DNA from 4 places in the Teredinibacter turnerae T7901 genome. Region 2 is predicted to be linked to each of the others. Evidence: predicted binding sites of a transcription regulator. Region 2 holds the regulator's gene; each other region holds the start of a gene.
What was found. The regulator PhoB, encoded in region 2, activates phosphate uptake and scavenging genes when phosphate is short. The targets are predictions, from matches to a motif close to TGTCATAAANNTGTAACA.

Region 1 (3,158 bases), 1.6 Mb from region 2:
CCTCTGGCGACGTGGAGCTGTTTTAACCCCTATCTATTCTCTCGCTGAATTCGCACTGCATCCAACCTTAGCGAGCACATAATATTTCCATCCATACAAATCGCGTTAATGCAAATAAGAATGGCTCCAGCGTTTTCCCCTTTCCTATTCAAATAATCATCAACGTGCGCAATTTCTCACATTTATTTAATTTTACATTTTAGGCACATTGCTGAACGCCGCTGCTACGTAGAATCACGCGCCTCGAGTGGGCTTCTGTGTACATCGCCAAAAATTCCCCTCGTGAACGAAATAGCTTATTTAATCAGCATTTTTCTGCCGCTCGCTTCCTAGCCTGCGGCAACTGGAAAACGTGTTAAAGAAATATTAAAGGATGTAACTATGTATTTGAGAACGCTGGTTCTGGCAGCAATGGCCATGTTGTTATGTGCGTGTGGCCCGGAAGTGGGCAGTGAAGAATGGTGTAAAGATATGACCAAGAAAAAACAACAAGACCTGTCGATGGAAGAAGGTCAGGCGTTCATGAAGCACTGCGTCATGAATAAAATAGAAGTGCCCGGCATGTAAATTTTTAGCGTCGCTGACAAAGACAATACGTCAAAAGTCTGGCTGCAGAGATCAGCCGGTACAGATTCACGCTATGCAATAAACACAATCCGCACAAGCATCGACATGCTTGTGCGGAAAAACTGTATGCCTGATTGTATTTTGCAAAAAAAGCGACACCGCCATTCGTGGGAAGCCCCCACATTTATCCCGCAGCAGGTACGAAGTTGTCGGGTTGTTATCTAAAAGAGAAAAGGAGTAGTACAAATGTTGTTAAGATTAATTGGCCTGACAATGGTTATCGGTTTCGTAAGCGCCTGCAGCCCGGAAGTAGGCAGCGCCAAGTGGTGTAACGGTATAGAAAAAGATGACTTTATGGAACTGTCCTCGGATGACAAAAAAGTCTTCCAAAAAGAGTGCGTACTGAACGGTAAAAAAACCAAATAATGCACTGCGTCGGCGGCCATAGCTGCGCCGCTGACACCCCGAAGCAGCGCTGGGCAAGCCCGGCGTTGCCCCGCCTACCCTGCCGCCAGATTTTCGTTTTGAGTGTACGCGCACCCGCCATTTAGCTTACCTCCATACCCTTCGGCAAAAGATACCTCTGTGATTAACCTGGCAATTAAAATTGCGAAGTTAATAGGCGGGGCAGGAACGCGCCGCCACAGCCCGAACGGCAATGTAAACCCTTGAAATATAAGAAAATTCACACATTTTCGCCAGTATTTCACGGATGCACGATTAAGTAGAGATGATCATCTATTTAATCGCTAGGTTAAAAGTGGTCAACCAGAAAGTGTATTTGAGCAAACCATATACCGCGGGGATTTTCTCCTCCCCGAATAGCAGCTAAACTCCTACCCCATGGATTAACCCAACACTGCAGGAGAACCTATGTATATCGCAATGAATCGCTTCAAAATAAAGCCTGGGCACGAGCAGGATTTTATTGCCATTTGGAAAGACAGAAACAGCTTCCTCGAAACCGTACCCGGTTTTAAAGAATTCCACCTGCTGCAAGGCCCAACAACCGAAGACTATGTGCTGTTTTCGTCCCACGCGACCTGGGAGTCCGAACAGCATTTCGAAGACTGGACAAAATCCGAAGCTTTTCGCAAGGCACACGCCAACGCAGGCGCACGTCGGGATATTTACCTGGGGCCGCCGCAATTAGAATGCTTCACTGTTGTAGTTTGACGCGCCATTCTGGAAGAACTGAAAACGCTATAAATTTGTGATATTTCTGTGAAACTCTGATGAGGTCTCATCGTTAACCTTAATCCTACGCAAGCTAAATACTTTCAACGCCAGGATTATGTGATGAAAATAAAATCGTTATTACTCAGTTCTTCTCTGCTTCTTGCAGCCACCAGCCAGGCGGCGACGCTGGATGTCTCCGTGACCAACCTTACCCACGGTGTTTACTTCGCACCTTTACTTATTAGCGCTCACGACAGCAGTACCCATTTTTACGCACTGGGTAGCGCGGCATCCACCGAGCTACAGGCGATGGCCGAAGGTGGTGATATCTCCGGCCTGGCAACCTACGCTACCGGCATGGGCGCTGTAAATATGGAAAACCCCGCCAGCGGCATGTTGCCACCGGCCACCACCACAGACGCAATGGATATCGATACCGGCGACAATATGTACCTGTCTATCGTCGGCATGATGGTGCCCACCAACGACGGCTTTATCGGCCTCGACGCCTGGCCCATTCCCACCACCACCGGCACTTACACGCTTTACTTAAACGGCTACGATGCAGGTACCGAAGCCAATAACGAAATCGTCGTCGGCCCAAGCGCGGGCATGCCCGGCACACCCGGTATTCCCGGTAACCCTGGCGGCCAGGGCGGTACAGGCGCAACCGGCGTAACTACTGAAGAGCTGAACCCCACAGTGCATATTCACCGGGGCAACCTGGGGGATACCATGGCAGATGGCGGCATGAGTGACCTGGATTCCCGTGTTCACCGCTGGTTAAACCCGGTCGCCAAAGTTGTAATCACAGTTAAGTAAGGGGCGAGCCATGAAATTAACTACCTTAGCGAAAATAGGTGTGCTCGCATCCGCACCCATATGGCTGGTTGCCTGCGGCGGTGACGATGACAACAACGGCCCAACAGCCCCGTCGCCTTCACCGTCACCCACGCCTGCACCCGATGTTACCGTGAGCTACCAGATCGAGGTGACCAACCTCACCCAGGCGCAGCCGCTAGCGCCCTACGCCGCCCTATTGCACGGGCAGAACTATCGCGGTTGGCACATTGGTGAGCCTGCGTCCGAAGGCCTGGAAATGCTGGCCGAAGCCGGAGCCCCTGCCGAATTTATTGGCGAAGCAACCTCCGCCATGAGCAGCACCGCAGGCGATGGCCCGGTAATGCCCGGCAATAGCGTTAGCTTCGAAATCAGCACCACCATGAGCAGCAGCGACTACGCCATGCACAACTGGCAATTAACCCTGGCCTCCATGGCGGGCAATACCAACGATGCATTCGCTGGCGTGACCGGGTTGAATATCGCCAGCCTGGCAATGGGCGAAACCATGGTGCAGTTGGTGCCGATTTACGATGCGGGTACCGAAGCCAATACCGAAACCGCGGAAACCG
Region 2 (3,158 bases):
AGGCCGATGGCAATCAGTATTTGCCAGTGCAGTTGCAGACGAATCATGAATTATTCCTTGTGCTGGAAGGGGTCACGCAGACGTTTGCCTGCCTTGAAAAAAATCTGGTTTTTAGCCGCAATGCGCAACGCCTCGCCGGTTTGCGGGTTGATTCCGGTGTGCGCATTGCGGTGGCGCACAGAGAAACTGCCGAGGCCCGGGAGTTGTACCCGCTCGCCGCGGGCCAGCGCATTGGTCACCTGTTCGACAATCGCCTCGACCACATCATCTGCCTGAACGCGGTTGAGTTCGCCGAGTGTACAAAGCTGCTTCACAAGATCTGTTTTACGCATGAGAGGGGCTCCGGGTAGAATAATCACTATAAAACAGCTTCAAAGCGCGGTTCAATGAACACAAGTTCCCCAAAAGTTTCTCCCCAGCCGATGCCCAAGTGGCGTGCTTACTTGCAATTGATGCGCCTGCATCGCCCTATCGGCATCTACCTGGTGTTGTGGCCTACGCTCTGGTCACTCTGGTTAGCGGCCGGTGGTGTGCCGCGCTGGGACCTGCTGGTGATATTCACTGTAGGGGTAGTATTGATGCGTTCCGCCGGCTGCGTGATCAACGATTATGCCGACCGCAAGGTGGACGGCCACGTAGAGCGCACCCGCAGCCGGCCATTGGTCACTGGGCTGGTGTCTCCCGTTGAGGCGGCCGCGTTGTTTGCGGTACTCAGTCTTGCGTCATTTTTATTGGTGCTGCAAACCAACGACCTTACGGTATACCTGTCGGTCGGCGGCATCGCGCTGGCCTTTTGCTACCCCTTTATGAAGCGCTATACCCAATTGCCGCAGGTGGTTTTGGGAGCCGCGTTCGCCTGGTCCGTGCCGATGGCATTTGCTGCGCAGACCGGTGAACTGAGTAGCCATATCTGGCTACTTTATACCGCAGTTTTACTCTGGACGGTGGCCTACGACACTTTTTACGCGATGGTCGACCGGGATGATGATCTCAAAATCGGAGTGAAATCGTCAGCCATCCTTTTTGGTGAACAGGATAAAGCCATTACGGCCTGTCTGCAGATGATGACCCTGATCGCGCTGCTTATGGTCGGTACCAAATTCGAATTGGGAACCTTTTATTACCTCAGCCTGGCGGCCGCGGCCGGGCTAATGATTTATCAGCAACTGCTGATCCGCGAGCGGCAGCGCGATGCCTGCTTCAAAGCCTTTCTGAACAACAACTGGGTCGGCATTGTGATCTTCGTTGGTATTGTCTGCGATTATCAATTTCGCTAGCCATTGATTTCGTTAATACAGACGCCGGTGGCGAAATACGGCCGATGTCATAAAATCGAAACAAAAGCTTTATTTAATGCCCGTGACTTGGGTCATTCAGGTTGCCCTATTGCGCACCTGTAATTACTGCAGATACTCCACCTTATTCTAAGACTTTAGGTTATACCTCCATGGTTGAAAAAAAGATTCTAGTGGTCGATGACGAGCGCGCGATTCGCGACATGCTCCGTGTGGCCCTCGAGATGGCCGATTATGCGGTGCTGGAAGCTGCCGATGCCCAGGAGGCACACCAAATCGTGGTGGACACCCGCCCCGATCTCATTCTATTGGACTGGATGATGCCTGGCGTGAGTGGTATTGAGTTCGCGCGTCGGTTGAAATCGCAAGAAGTGACCCGTGAAATACCAATTATCATGCTCACGGCGAAAGGCGAAGAGGACAACAAAATACAGGGCCTGGAAATAGGTGCGGACGACTATATCACCAAGCCATTTTCCCCTCGCGAGCTGGTTGCCCGTCTCAAGGCGGTATTGCGCCGCAGTGATTCCCTTTCAAGTGGCGACCCAATAACCGTAGAAAACCTGTGTCTCGACCCTACCAGTCACCGCGTTACCATCGCCGGGATGCCGGTTCAGCTGGGCCCCACTGAATACCGTTTGTTGGAATTTTTCTTAACCCACCAGGAGCGCGTATACTCACGTAATCAGTTATTGGATTATGTGTGGGGTGGCAACGTGTATGTGGAAGAGCGGACTGTGGATGTTCATATTCGCCGTTTACGCAAAGCCCTGAAGCTGGAAAACCACGATCGCCTCGTGCAAACCGTGCGCGGTGCGGGCTACCGGTTCTCAGCAAAATTTCTCGCTGCTGCTGAATAAACTTCCCGGTTCTGCTTATGTTTCGTAAAGGCGTAGCGGCCGAACTGCGCTGGTTGCTGCTGTTCGTCATTGTGGGTTTCAGCATTGGCCTGGTTTTCGACCACGTCGTTATGATGCTGCTGGTGGCCGCGCTGGTGTTTGGCGCACGCCTTATGCTGCGCATCTCCGAATTGGAATCCTGGGTGGAGGCGACCCGCCAGCGCGGTCTGCAGGAAAACAACCTGGAAGGCGTTTGGGCGGAAATTGCGGAAGACGTGGTACTCATCATCCGCCGCTATGAAAAAGACAAGCTGCGCCTGCAACAGGTTGTGGAGCGGGTCCAGCAGATGACGGCGGCACTGACCGACGGGGTTATTATTGTCGACAAGCACCACAACATCGAGTGGTGGAATCGCGCCGCCGAAATGCAGTTTGATTTCCAACCGTTGGATATAGGCCACAAGGTCACCAATTACCTGCGCAACCCCAAGTTCATCAAATACTATGAAGGCGGCGATTATAAGGAGCCGCTGGATACCTACTCGGTACGCCATGAAGGTCAGCACCTTCAGTTCTTTATTCATCCTTTTGGCGACGGTGACCGGTTGATTATTGCGCGTGACGTAACCCGCGTTGCCAACCTTGAGCGGATGCGTCAGGACTTCGTGGCAAATGTTTCTCATGAGTTGCGAACACCGTTAACCGTTCTTAGCGGTTACCTGGAAACCCTGGCCGATACCGGCGTATTGCCTGAACGCTGGGACAAACCCATGGGACAGATGCTGGAACAAACCAGCCGCATGAATCGCCTGATAAACGACCTGCTCACCCTCTCCCGCCTGGAAACTGACGACCGCGATTTCGGCCAGCGCCCGGTTCCTCTGCTGCCTCTCCTGGAGCAGATCGTGGCGGAAGGCCGCGCGCTAAGCGGCGAGCGCGGCCACGAATTCTTAATTAACTGTGGCGAAGGCATCGAAATCATGGGGCAGGAGGACGAGCTGCGTAGCGCTATCGCCAACCTGGT
Region 3 (3,158 bases), 850 kb from region 2:
GTCGGGGATCAGGAATAAAAAAGGGGCGTTTCATGCGCCCCTTTTTTTATTGTTACTGGTTTAGCGGCACTTTAGGTTCGCCTATGTAGCGCTTCGCTTTGCTGGGTTTAAGGTAAGTAATGTCGCCCATGCACAAGCCGTCGAGACAGTCGCCGAAGTCCGGGTCGCGACTGAATACCAGTGACTTGAAGCCACCTTTTTCATAGAGCGCCGTATATTGCTTGAATAGCACCGGTAACTTGTGGCCGCGCTCGTTAAAAATTTCCTGCATAAAGTCGAAGGCTGCATCCGCGTCGCGGTCGCCGAACTCTTTATCCAAAAATGCCATGCGTTCTGTGGAAAGCAGGTACGGATGATTGGCTTTTACAATGTCCGCTTCAAATTTGTAATACCGGCGGTAGAAAAATACCAGGGTATCCATCAGGTCACGCGGATAGTCCGCACTCATGCTTACGGGGCCAATCAGGTAGCGCAAATGAGGATTGTGTGCGAGGTAGGCGCCGAGTCCCTGCCAGAGATAATCCAGACAGGCTTTACCCCAATATTTGGGGGAAACAAAACTGCGCCCCAGTTCCACGCCCTGAGCAAAATATTCCGCAAAGCGCGAATCAAAGCGGTAGAGTGTACTGGTGTAAAAACCTTTTATGCCGTGTTCCGCGAGTATGTGCTGACCATTACCGATACGGTAAGAACCGGCAATTTCCCGAGCATTGGCATTCCACAACACCAGGTGTTCGTAATAAGTGTCGAACTCGTCCAGATCGCGTTTTTGGCCGGTACCTTCTCCCGCCGCGCGAAATGTCAGCTCGCGCAAACGCCCGATTTCGCGAATGACTGCGGAGTGGGGGCGGTAGCGGACCAGGTATACGGTGTTGTTGTCGCGGGTCATCCCGATTTGTTGCGCGCTTGCCAGTTCCCGTTCCAGATCTTCCGGTGACTCAGGTGCGGCGAGACGTTTTTGGGTCGCGAACGGATTATTTTTCTTGTGCGCAAGGCTATACACGTGTTTTTTCAGGCGCTTGACCAGAGTGCGGTCCTGAATCTGGTCAGTGAACAGCGCAGCATGGGGGATTGGCTCGCCAATACTGAAGCTGATACGGCGCGAGTGCTTATTAAACATTTCGTGAGCGAGCAGTGCGGTGCCCAAAGGTTTAAACAGCGCCGACGCCCCGTAGAACAGCAGAGAATTTTTTGCCTTGATGTGCACGGGTAATATAGGCGAGTGGCTTTTGCGCGCGAAGTGTAAAAAGCCAGGGCGCCAGGCACCGTCTTTTACACCTGTCGCGTGAGCGCGGGAAACTTCGCCTGCCGGAAAAACGATAATCGCCTGCTCGTTCTCTAACGACTCAATCACGCGTTTATAGCTGCGGCGCGCACTGCCGCCGGTCATGTTATCCAGCGGTATTAGCAGGTCGCGCAGATTTTCAAAATGCATAAGCATGTCGTTGGCGACGATTCTCACGTCTTTGCGCACTTCGCTGACCAGCTTCAAAATTGCCAGTCCATCCAGTGAACCAATAGGGTGGTTGGCGATAATCACAACCCGACCTTTTGATGGTATCTGGTTGATATCACGCTGGCTTGCTGTGTACTCAAATTTAAAGTAGTTGAGCACGCTGTCGATAAAATCGATACCGCGTGCGGACTGATTATCGGTTAGAAACTGATTGATTTCATTTTCATGAATCAATCGTTTCAGGAGCGACAGTGTCGGTTTGCGAATAAGTGCAGGCTTGCTCGCAAACGTGGGAAATTTATTAGTGATGGCTTGTTCGACGTTGATCATAAATGATCCCTATGCGCGATGTGCGGATGGTCAGTCGCCTTTCTCTGGCGCGTGGAGCGTCCCAAATAGGCACTCCGTACGCTGTTACAACGGGTCGGTTTTGGGGCCATCCAATTCGCGCTAAGGCTAAAGTGAGATTGTGAAACCTACATGACAAAAACGCTCTCAGACGGGTTATATCATGCACTTTCCGATGAATGAATTCCTCACAAAATAATCCCGTTACCGGTTAAACCTTAAAATGCACAATGTCGCCGGGATTGATTGTCGTCGGATCTCGTACTCTGCGACTGAATCCATCGACCTGTCCTGTTGATTATTGTTCCCGGCCGGGTATCTCTTGGCACATCAGCTCTCACTATTATTCTTAATATGCCAACATACGCTGCAGATAATGTTTAGTTACCACACCTTCACGCACTGTTTACCGGGGCGTATGCTCGCGAGTGTCTACGCCAAAAACGCATGCGATTTAATTGAAAAATATGTGACAAACACAGCCGCTCAATTGTGTCAGCTCTGTGTCCAGGGGTTAGCGAGCACCCCGCTATCGCCACAAACACTCTGTGGGCGAGCGAGTTTTTCGGGAGCTGAAAATCGGGGTGGTGCGCATTTGTGGCGAGCGAGTGATGTGCTTGGTTAGCACCCGTCAGAGTTGGGCGAGTTGTGAACGCTGTTTTTCCAATAGAGTACGGTAGGGCTGCACGATATCCGCAACTATCATGCGTCCACCTTCGGCACCCAGTTCCAATAGTTGCAGCCGCCTGCTGATGAGTTCATCGTTTGCGGCCTGGGTTTCCAGAACCAATCCGGAAATTTGGAGTTCACTCGGCGTGAGATCCTGGTGATTGGCAGAAACCAGTGCTGCCAAATCCAACGGAATGGTGTTGACGATACTGCACAGTTCCACGATTAACCACGCACTGCACACAGCGCGAAACAGCGCCTCATCTTCAGCGTCGTTGGCCAGGAAACGCAACTCCACCAGGTTTTGGCGCCACTCGAAGCCGTCACCGCCGTAGAGCGCGAGCACGTCGCTGATCGTGTGCTCAACAGCCAATAGGGTTTTGCGAAAATTATCTGCATTGAGTTGCTGTTGCAAAACGCGGAGGTTTTTTATATGGATGATCGCGTATACCAATCGGGGTTCGTTTGATTCCAGCTCTTCTGTGTCGTCTTCCTGCGCTTGCGGAGCGTTGTCGACGTCTAGCGGCGGGCTCGCTTTGCGGGCCCGTGGTAAGGCGGGCCAGAGCAGCCGCCCCTGCTGCTGCAATTGCCACAGGGAAAATGCCGCAAGCAATACGCTGCCGAGCACGGCTATCACAAACACGGTTTCTGCCCCGGTTTTTTCTACTGCGAGGTGCACGCTCAG
Region 4 (3,158 bases), 610 kb from region 2:
CGCCGAAAATGCTCTTAAACATAAAAAAGAACACAATCGCCAGCCCGGCCCCGGCAGGCAGGGTGACCAGCCAGCTCAGGAAAATAGAACCGATAACTCCCAGGTTTAGCGCTCCGATACCGCGCGCCATTCCCACGCCGAGGACAGCGCCTACCAGCGTGTGGGTCGTCGAGATGGGCAGCCCCAGGCCGGATGCAACCACCACGGTGCTGGCGGCACCCAGTTCAGCTGCGAAGCCGCGACTTGGCGTCAGTTCGGTGATCTTGCGGCCAATGGTGGCGATAACCTTGTAGCCATAGGTCGCCAAACCCACCACAATCCCCAGGCCGCCAAGCAGTAATACCCAGCCAGGCATGGCTGATTTGGCTGCAATAGCGCCACCGGAAGATACAACGGTTACGATCGCTGCCAGTGGACCTACCGCATTGGCAACGTCGTTGGAGCCATGGGCAAAGGCCATTGAGCAGGCGGTGAAGATCATAAGTACCGCAAACACCTTTTCTACGTTGGCGTAGCGGTTGTCGCCCTGGGGTGCCTGGGTGTTCACTCGACGCAAAAAATAAAATCCCACCGCAGCGGCGATTAAACCGATCAACACGGCGATACCGGTATTTTCCAGATAGCTCAGCTTGAGGCCGCTGTCTTTGAACACGTGCTTGAGCCCCTTTAACAGGGTTACCATCGCAATTAAAAAGCCGACCAAGAACATATATACAGGAATGAATCGACGCGCTGCCGCTTCAGGATGTTCGTTATTGAATATCAGCCACTGCACGCTCTTAAACAGCAGAAACGAAAAGGTGCCTGCGAGAACGGGCGAAACCACCCAACTGGCGACAATGGTGCCAACTTTACCCCAGGCGATCGCACTGGTAGAGATTCCCACTGCGGCAAAACCGACGATGGCACCAACAATCGAGTGGGTGGTCGATACTGGCCAGCCCAGCATACTGGCGATAACCAGCCAGGTGCCGGCGGCGAGCAGGGCCGAGAGCATGCCGTACACCAACAATTCCGGGTGGCCCGCCATAATTGCCGGGTCGATGATGCCCTTGCGCACGGTTGCGGTCACTTCGCCACCCGCCAGGTAAGCACCCAAAAATTCGAAAACCATGGCAATAATAATTGCCTGTCTGATGGTCAGTGCACCGGAACCCACGGAGGTTCCCATGGCATTGGCCACATCATTTGCGCCCACTCCCCAGGCCATAAATACACAAAAAATACATCCGAGCACCAATAAAATGGTGCCGTAGTCAGCCAAAATCGACATGAAATTACTTCCTCAAAACAGTTTTATTAGGCGTGCGGGGAATCAGCGTGCGAGAAGTTGCAGCAGGCGCTGACCCGTGCGTTGAGCGCGGTCTGCGAGGTCACCCATTTCTTCGATAATGCGATAGAAGAAGATAACGTCTACTGGAGGAAGTTCGGGTTCGAGCTTGAAAAGCTCGGCGCGGAGGGCGATTTGTTGGTGATCGGTTTGCTGTTCCAGTCGGTTGAGCTCACTGACCATCGATTCGACCAGGTCCATTTCGCGGCCGCCAAAGCCGGTCTCGAGAAGTTGGTCCAGTTCCGCAATGGCGGTATGCGCCTGCTCAACGGTACTAAACGCGGTGTTGAGGTAGGCTTCTACGGGTTCGTGCAGCTGTTTGGGAAACACCATTTTGCGGCCGAGCATAAGGCCGGATATATCCTTGCAGCGGTTGGGGATTTTGTCCTGACGGGTAATCAGCTCCAGCAGATCAGCGCGGGGTACTGGCAGGAACAGGTTTTTGGGGAGGTGAAGGCGGATCTGTTTTTTCAGTTCGTCAGCCTGCTGCTCGAGCTTGGAGATCGCGTTGTAGCTTGCTTCAGCGGCTGTCCAGTCTTCATTTACGCTGGCGCGGTAAAAGCCCAGCAGTTCGCGCGCGGTCTGCAGCGCTACCGTCATATGCTCTTCCATGGGCTTGATCGGGGAGCGGCCGAACATTTCGGTCAATGGGTTTTTCAATTTCATGATTTTCTCGTAGATATCTGTGCCACATGAGATGTGCGGCATATTACAGAAATATGAAGAAACTACTACCCAAAAACGAGAATCGGCGTCGCTGGATCAATTTCCGAGACAAATCGACGCGTAAGACTAAAACGAAGGTTACAGCAGGCGGTGGCATTCGCGCCAGAGGAAGTTGCCCCCATTCATTACCATGGGGGCTGGGGAGAATCTAGGGTTTGCGGAATTTCAAAGTCCAGCGGTCGGTGTGCCCGGTTACAGACGCATCGCCAACCTCCAGGGTGGTGTCATCCTGGGGACGGTAGTGCAGCGGTGAGTAATCTACAAATTCGAAGCCTGCAGCTTCTATTTCCTTAATTGCCAACACCGGATCAATACGGCGGCGGTTTGCATCTGAATTAGGCTCCATATGGCGACGGGTATGATCGACAACGCCGTAGATTCCGCCGGACTTTAGTGCCTTAAACGCGGCGTCATTCATGGCTTTGCGTCCTTCAGGGCCAAAATTGTGATAGTTGCGGAAGGTCAACACCATGTCGGCGTCGGTTATGCCGAGGTCTGCGTTTTCCAGCACATAACGCGGCGCGTTTTCCGGGCGATATACCTTAGATTCGGGTGCGATCAGCGATACCTTGTCGAAGCCCTTTTGTTTCAGCACATCCTGCTTTTCCAGGTAGCCCGTTCCGTAAGCCACGTACAACTTGCCCTTGTCGCGCAAAGTTGGCGCGAGAAGACGGGTGTACCAGCCGCCGCCGGGGATCAGTTCTACGACGGTCATATCTCGATTAAAGCCGAAAAAGGTCAAGGTCTCTACAGGCAAGCGGTTGGCGTCACGCGCTGTATCTTTTTCCGGGCGTGATTTTGCCGCCATAGCTTTGTTCAGGGCCTTGACTGTCGCGTTATCAGTGGTCGCGCCAGCAGTGACGCTCAGAGCCAGCAAACCTGCAGCTAGAGCAAAGGGTTTCAGACAAGCGGAAATTGACATGGAATTACCTTATTGAAGTGTGGGAAGTTGCGTTTATATGGGGATTGGACGGCAGAAAACAAAAAAAATCTCAAAAATCTGAATTTATTCGCAAACCAACATACGGTACTAATGTTGTAGTTTTGGCATCTACAGGAAAATATTAGACATAGTTCGCCAAAATATGCGAACCGGCGCGCT

Region 1: a site for PhoB is predicted at 1,780-1,797, ahead of TERTU_RS13745 (spondin domain-containing protein). Genes of this name have one in related genera too.
Region 3: a site for PhoB is predicted at 1,925-1,942, ahead of olsF (bifunctional ornithine lipid synthase OlsF). Genes of this name have one in related genera too.
Region 4: a site for PhoB is predicted at 2,038-2,055, ahead of TERTU_RS01865 (TIGR00153 family protein). Genes of this name have one in related genera too.

The regions. Positions count from the first base shown of each region.
Region 1 covers NC_012997.1:3,456,454-3,459,611, forward strand. The annotation lists gene TERTU_RS13720 (response regulator) at 1-26, shown strand, start outside; gene TERTU_RS13725 (DUF3012 domain-containing protein) at 382-567, shown strand; gene TERTU_RS13730 (DUF3012 domain-containing protein) at 814-993, shown strand; gene hmuQ (heme-degrading protein HmuQ) at 1,441-1,743, shown strand; gene TERTU_RS13745 (spondin domain-containing protein) at 1,867-2,568, shown strand; gene TERTU_RS13750 (spondin domain-containing protein) at 2,579-3,158, shown strand, end outside.
Region 2 covers NC_012997.1:5,016,381-5,019,538, reverse strand. The annotation lists gene TERTU_RS20240 (dicarboxylate/amino acid:cation symporter) at 1-47, opposite strand, end outside; gene TERTU_RS20235 (HU family DNA-binding protein) at 51-332, opposite strand; gene ubiA (4-hydroxybenzoate octaprenyltransferase) at 387-1,277, shown strand; gene phoB (phosphate regulon transcriptional regulator PhoB) at 1,448-2,155, shown strand; gene phoR (phosphate regulon sensor histidine kinase PhoR) at 2,173-3,158, shown strand, end outside.
Region 3 covers NC_012997.1:675,932-679,089, forward strand. The annotation lists gene olsF (bifunctional ornithine lipid synthase OlsF) at 53-1,786, opposite strand; gene TERTU_RS02880 (hypothetical protein) at 2,436-3,158, opposite strand, start outside.
Region 4 covers NC_012997.1:437,945-441,102, forward strand. The annotation lists gene TERTU_RS01860 (inorganic phosphate transporter) at 1-1,273, opposite strand, end outside; gene TERTU_RS01865 (TIGR00153 family protein) at 1,316-1,996, opposite strand; gene TERTU_RS01870 (class I SAM-dependent methyltransferase) at 2,205-2,978, opposite strand.